DNA from 2 places in the Curtobacterium sp. MCPF17_011 genome. Region 2 is predicted to be linked to the other one. Evidence: riboswitches for the same ligand, from Rfam matches in the RefSeq annotation. Region 2 holds a riboswitch; the other holds the start of a gene.
What was found. A riboswitch is a leader RNA that binds a small molecule or an ion and turns the genes downstream of it on or off. The one in region 2 is predicted to bind thiamine pyrophosphate.
Positions count from the first base shown of each region.

Region 1: it holds a riboswitch for thiamine pyrophosphate, as region 2 does, so the genes downstream of both, DEJ25_RS15595 (ECF transporter S component) here and thiM (hydroxyethylthiazole kinase) in region 2, are expected to answer to the same signal.

Region 1 covers NZ_QKSK01000017.1:6,940-10,316, reverse strand. The annotation lists gene DEJ25_RS17180 (ATP-binding cassette domain-containing protein) at 1-904, opposite strand, end outside; gene DEJ25_RS15595 (ECF transporter S component) at 901-1,548, opposite strand; TPP riboswitch at 1,543-1,653, opposite strand; gene DEJ25_RS15590 (hypothetical protein) at 1,718-2,047, opposite strand; gene glgX (glycogen debranching protein GlgX) at 2,261-3,377, shown strand, end outside.
Region 2 covers NZ_QKSK01000009.1:130,996-134,372, reverse strand. The annotation lists gene thiD (bifunctional hydroxymethylpyrimidine kinase/phosphomethylpyrimidine kinase) at 1-478, opposite strand, end outside; gene thiE (thiamine phosphate synthase) at 475-1,140, opposite strand; gene thiM (hydroxyethylthiazole kinase) at 1,140-2,009, opposite strand; TPP riboswitch at 1,998-2,094, opposite strand; gene DEJ25_RS12615 (NUDIX domain-containing protein) at 2,162-3,109, shown strand; gene DEJ25_RS12610 (phosphotransferase enzyme family protein) at 3,247-3,377, shown strand, end outside.

The DNA.
Region 1 (3,377 bases), on a different contig from region 2:
CTGGCATTCCGCGCGCTCGCGTAGCGCGGCGGAGGGCGACTCCGCGCGACGCTCCACCGGAGGACGCACCGCCACGGGGTGCACTCCGCGCCGAACCGACTGCGGGTTCGCTCCCCGGGATCCACACCCCGCCGCGCTCGAGCGCGTCCCCGTGGGCAGCGAGCACGACGTCGGGGGGGCCGTCGGCGGCGACTCCGCCCCCCGGCTCGAGCAACACGAGCCGGTCGACCAGGTCGAGCCACGTGCCGATGCGGTGCTCGACCACGAGCATCGTCGCTCCGGTGTCGTCGAGGAGCGCCCGGACAGCGTCGTGCACCTGGCCGACGCCCGCGGGGTCGAGGTTGGCGCTGGGTTCGTCGAGCACGAGGGCGCCCGGACGCATCGCGAGCACCCCGGCGAGCGCGAGCCGCTGCCGTTGCCCACCGGAGAGCTGCGTGGTGGACCGGCCGAGCGGGAGGTCGAGCCCGACGATGTCGAGCGCGTGCTGCACCCGCGGCCAGATCTCGTGGCGTGGGACGCCGAGGTTCTCGCAGCCGAACGCGACGTCGTCGCCGACCCGCGACATCACCGTGTGCGCTTCGGGGTCCTGCATGACGAGGCCGACGCGTCCTCGGACGGTCCGCGGGTCGGCACCGTCGATCAGGACGACACCCTCGACCGAGGCCGCGGTGTCGTCGCCGTCGTCGGGGTCGTCGGCGAGGACACCGGCCGCAGCACGGAGGAGTGTCGACTTGCCGGCGCCGGACGGACCGACGACGGCGACGCGCTCGCCCGGGAGGATGTCGAGGTCGACGTTCCGGACGGCCCAGGTCTGCCGCTCGGGGTACCGCCATCCCCAGCCCTGGAACACGAGGTGCGCCGGACGGGCCACCGACGACGCGCCGGATCCCGCGTCGGTCGTCACGCTGCGGAGGATCGTGGCCGGCGCCCGTGCTCCCGTCCGGCCGCGAAGGAGGAGAGCACCCCGGTCCGGGCGAGTGCGCGGACGAGCAGCCAGGACCCGATGCCCGCGATCACCACGCCGGAGATGATCGCGCAGATCACGTACGTCACCTGGAACGAGGCGGTCGCTCCCGCGTAGTACCGGAACGCGTCGTTCAGGCCGAGCGCGAGACCGGTCGCGGCTCCGGCGAGCATGACCACGGGCAGCTTCCACACCCGGTAGAGGAACAGCGCGAGGACGATCTCGGCGCCGACGCCCTGGACCAACCCGGAGAGCAGTGTCCCCCAGCCCCACTGCGTGCCGAGCATGGCCTCGACCGATGCGGCGACGATCTCGCCGAAGAGCGCTGCACCCGGCTTGCGGACGACGATGGCGACGAGCGGTCCGGCGAGCAGCCAGACGCCGCCGACCAGTGCCTGCGAACCCGGGAGGACCAGGCCGAGACCCGCGCCGATCGGCTCGTAGGCGAAGTCCCAGAGCTTGAAGACGACGCCGACCGCGACCGCGAGGACCGCGGCGACGACGATGTCGACGACACGCCAGCGGAGCGAGCGCTTCGAGACGGGGCGTTCGATGGACGTTTCGGTAGGTGCGCCAGTGGACATCGCGATGACTCCTCCCTGCGCCGGCATGATCCGGATCAGGTTCGACGGTCGGAGCGCGGTTCGCTCCCTCTCAGCCCGCTCTGGCGGACTCCCGTGTGTGTCCCAGCAGTGTACCCATCGGACAGGAGGCCCGTGGTCCGTCACCACGAGCCTCCTGTCCGTCAGGTGGTCACTTCTTGAGCGCGCGGATGAGCTTGACGAGCACCTTGCCGGCGACCCAGATCACCGGGATGCTGATCGTGAGGAGCGAGATGACGTTCGGCTCGAAGGCGAGGTCCTGTCCGGGACGACGGACGTAGGCGCCGACGGGGAGCGAAACGGCACCGCCGCCGCCACCACCGGCCCCGTCTTCGTCGGCGTCCGAGCCGCCGCCGAAGCCGTACCAGTTGACGGAGACGGGGATCAGGGTGCTGTCCCCGACGTCCACCGGGTCGCCGTAGTTGGAGGCGACGCCGACGGGCCGCACCTTGTCTGCGATCTGCGTGACGATGTTGGTCATGGCGGCGACGCTACTCCGCGCGCACTGGCTGGCGGACGGGCCGTGACGAACTGTGGAGGAGTTCGACTCGACGTCCGTCCTGTGCAGGACTGAGCAGGCCTGTCCGACCAACGCTTGTGGAGGGCCGCAACGCTCCACAGTGCGCGTCTCGGGCCCGGACATCACAGGGGCCCGCCGATACGTTGGCCCAGTTCATCTCTTCTGGAGGCACGTTTGCACACCTGGCCCGGCAACCCCTACCCGCTCGGCGCGACCTACGACGGCAGCGGCACGAACTTCGCTGTGTTCAGCGAGGTCGCCGAAGGGGTCGAGCTCTGCCTGTTCGATGCCGACGGGACCGAAGAACGGGTCCGACTCGTCGAGGTCGACGCCCACGTGTGGCACGCCTACCTGCCCACCGTCGGCCCGGGCCAGGAGTACGGCTTCCGCGTCCACGCCCCGTACGACCCGACGAACGGCGTCCGCTCGAACCCGGCGAAGCTCCTCCTCGACCCGTACGCGAAGGCGACGAGCGGCGACATCGACTGGGACCAGTCCCTCTTCTCGTACACGTTCGGCGACCCGGACTCGACGAACGACGAAGACTCGGCTTCCCACATGGTCAAGGGCGTGGTCATCAACCCGTTCTTCGACTGGCAGGGCGACCGCGCACCCCGCATCCCGTACGGCGAGACCGTCATCTACGAGGCGCACGTCAAGGGCCTCACCGAGACGCACCCCGACGTACCCGAAGAGCAGCGCGGTACCTACGCTGGCGTCTCACACCCGGCCGTCATCGAGCACCTCAAGCGCTTGGGCGTGACGACGCTCGAGCTCATGCCGGTGCACCAGTTCGTGAACGACTCGACGCTGCAGGACAAGGGGCTGTCGAACTACTGGGGCTACAACACCATCGGGTTCTTCGCGCCGCACTCGCACTACTCGTCCTCGGGCGACGGCGGGCAGCAGGTGCAGGAGTTCAAGACGATGGTGCGCGAACTGCACCGTGCCGGTATAGAGGTCGTCATCGACGTCGTCTACAACCACACCGCCGAGGGCAACCACCTCGGCCCGACGCTGTCCTTCCGCGGTCTCGACAACGCGGCGTACTACCGCCTGATGGACGACGACAAGCGGTACTACATGGACGTGACGGGCACCGGCAACTCGCTCAACGTCGGGCACCCGCACTCGCTGCAGCTGATCATGGACTCCCTCCGCTACTGGGTGACCGAGATGCACGTCGACGGCTTCCGCTTCGACCTCGCCGCAGCCCTGGCCCGGGAGTTCTACGAGGTCGACCGGCTCTCCGCCTTCTTCGAACTGGTGCAGCAGGACCCGATCGTGTCGC
Region 2 (3,377 bases):
CATCGGCGAGCTGGGCGAGGACCCGGAGCTCGTCCCGGTTCGGGGTGACCAGGTCGGCCAGGGCGAACAGCTCGGTCATGGCCGACTCCGCATCCGCGTCGAGCAGGCGGTCGCCGCTCGTCGCCACCATCACCGGGTCGACGACCACCCACGCCGGTCGGTGCTCGCGGAGCCAGTCGACGACGACCCGCACCACCGCGGCCGTGCCGAGCATGCCGGTCTTCACCGCGTCCACGGTGACGTCGTCCGACACCGCGTCGAGCTGCTGCCGGAGGAACGCGGCGTCGGGGACGAGCACCGACCGGACCCCGAGCGTGTTCTGCGCGACCAGGGCCGTGACGACCGCCATGCCGTACCCGTCCTGGGCCGCGATCGACTTGAGGTCCGCCTGCACCCCGGCACCGCCCGTCGGATCGGTGCCGGCGATGCTCAGCACCCGCGGCAGCGGGGACACCGCTCTGCGCGTCTGACCGCTCACCGTGCCGCTCCGTCCCATGCGGCCACGAACGCCGCAGCGGCAGCGCCCGGATCGGGTGCCGCGCAGATCCCCGACACGACGGCGACCCCCGCAGCGCCGGCCTGCCGGAGCGGCCCCACGTCGTCCAGCGTCACCCCGCCGATGCCCACGCACGGCACCGTCGTCATGGCCGCGAGCCGCCCGAACCCGGCGACCCCGAGCGCCGGCGGGTGGTCCGGCTTCGTGCTCGTCGGGTGCACCACGCCGACCCCGAGCAGGTCCACCGAACCCGTGGGCATCGTCGCGACCTCCACCAGGTGCCGTGTCGTGTTCGCCGTCAAACCGACGTGGGCATCCGGGCCGAGCAGCGCACGAGCGGCGCTCGCCGGGACGTCCGACTGGCCGAGGTGCACGCCGGCGACCCGGTGCCCGGCATGCCGAGCGGCCAGGGCGACGTCGAGCCGGTCGTCCACGACCACCAGGGCCCGGTCGCCCACGGCGTCGGCCACCGCGGTCGTCAGCGCCAGGAGGTCCCGCGCCGACGCGGTCTTGTCACGCACCTGCACGATCCGGAGTCCCGCGCCCACCGCTGCCCGGACCACGCCGAGCACCCCGTGCCCGTGCCGAGCAGCCAGGGCGCTGTCGGTCACCAGGTAGACCCCGAATCCGTCCCTGCCGGGCATCAGGCGGCACCGCCGACGGAGTCACCGGGGACCGCAGCCGACGTGTCGGCGGTGATCCGGGCCTCCCGGACGACGTCCTCCGGCGTCAGTGCGGCGAGTCGGTCGAGGAACAGCGGCTGGAAGGTACCGGGGCCGCCGGCCTCCCGCGCCGCCAGCTCGGCCGCGATCGTGTGCACCGCCGTCGCCGCGACGGCCGCGTCGAGCGGACGTCCCGGAGCCACCGCGGCGAACGCCGCGACGACCGCGCCGAGGGCGCACCCACCGCCGGTGATCCGGGTGAGGAGTTCCGTCCCGTTCGCCACGCGCACCAGCCCCGTCGGCGCCACCAGCAGGTCGACCGGCCCGGACACCGCGACGGCCCCGACCGTCTCGTCCCGGACGGCGGTCAGCGCAGCGTCGCGGGCGTCCTCCGTCCCGACGATGCTGTCGACCCCGCGACCGCCGGCCGACACGCCGAGGACCGCGAGCACCTCCGACGCGTTCCCCCGGAGGACCGTCGGCCGGAGCGCGAGCAGGTCCCGCGCCAGGGCGGTCCGAACCGGCAACGACCCGACGGCCACCGGGTCGAGGACCCACGGCGTCCCCGCGACCACCGCGGCGGCGGCGGCCTCGATCGACGCGGTCAGCGGTTCGGCGTGCGGGGTACCGGTGTTGACGAGCAGCCCGTCCGCGACGCCGGCGAACGGCCCCGCCTCGGTCGGCACGTCGACCATCGCGGCCGACGCCCCCAGCGCGAGCAGCACGTTCGCGGTGACGTTCTGCACCACCGTGTTCGTGATGCACTGCACCAGCGGCGCCCGCGTGCGGACGGCCTCCAGCAGTTCGGCGGTGCGGTGGGCCCAGTCAGTCGTGGGCGCAGCGTTCTCCATGGACGATCCCTTCGCGAGTACGAGCTCGAGCAGGTTCGACGGGTGTGATCTCAGCCGCTCGGATGCGGCACCCCGTGTCTCGGACGACACCGTACACGCATCCCCGCCGTCGTCCCGGGTCACCCGACGGACGTTTGTGGAAGGGTGGAGACGTGGACGACGAACGACGGACCGCGACCCCGGCAGGACCGCCGCCCGGACCCCCCTCCGGCCCCCGCGACCCCGGCGACGCCTGGGCCCACGGCGAGGACGGCACGAAGGCCTGGGGCCGCTTCGGCGCCGCCGGCCTGCTCGTCGACGACGGACACGGCCGCGTCCTCCTGCAGCACCGCGTCGAGTGGAGCCACCACGGCGACACCTGGGGCATCCCCGGCGGGGCACGCCACCAGCACGAGGACCCCGTCACCGCCGCCCTCCGCGAGTCAGCCGAGGAAGCCGGTGTCCCCGACGACGCCGTGGACCTCCGTCACACCGCCGTCCTCGACCTCGGCTTCTGGACGTACACGACCGTCGTGGGGCGGGCCTCCCGACCATTCGAACCGGTGATGGCCGACCGCGAGAGCCTCGCCCTGTCCTGGGTGCCCGTCGCCGACGTCGAGTCCCTCGACCTGCACCCCGGGTTCGGCCAGTCCTGGGCCGCCCTCCGCGCCACGCTCGACCGCACCCCGCACGTCGTCGTCGACGCCGCCAACGTCGTCGGCAGCGTGCCGGACGGCTGGTGGAAGGACCGCGCCGGCGCCGCCGCCCGACTCGTCGAGCAGGTCCGCGCGCTCGCCGCAGTCGGCGTCCCCGCGTCCGTGCTCGACCTGCCGTCGACCGCCTGGTGGCCCCGGTGGACCGTCGTGCTCGAGGGGGAGGCCCGCAGTGCCACCACGGACCCGGCACCGTCCGCCCCGCGGCCCGGTCTCCCACCGGTGACGATCGAGCGGGCGGCGGCGTCCGGTGACGACGCGGTCGTCGCCGTGGTCGAGTCCGCCGTCGCAGCCGGCGACGCCCCCGTCGTCGTCGTGACCGCTGACCGTGAACTGCGGGACCGGGTACAGGCGCTGGGCGCCGCCGTGCGGGGCCCGGGCTGGCTGCGGGAGCTGCTGCCCGACTGAGTCCGGTCTGTCCGGCCTGCGCCTGCCGGAGTTGCTCGTGGCGCGCCGATCGGATGGTCGCCCGGCGACCCGCCCGAGGGCGGGCTCCGGCCACTACAGTGGCGAGCACGTCGACGACGACGCTCAGGAGGTTCCCCATGGAACGGATCACCAAGGCCGACGACCGGGTGCACCGGCCTGCCGGGCCGTGGACCCCCACCGTGCACCGCTTGCTGACACACCTGCACGAGCGGGGCTTCGTCGCGGCCCCCGCCCCGATCTCCCTCGG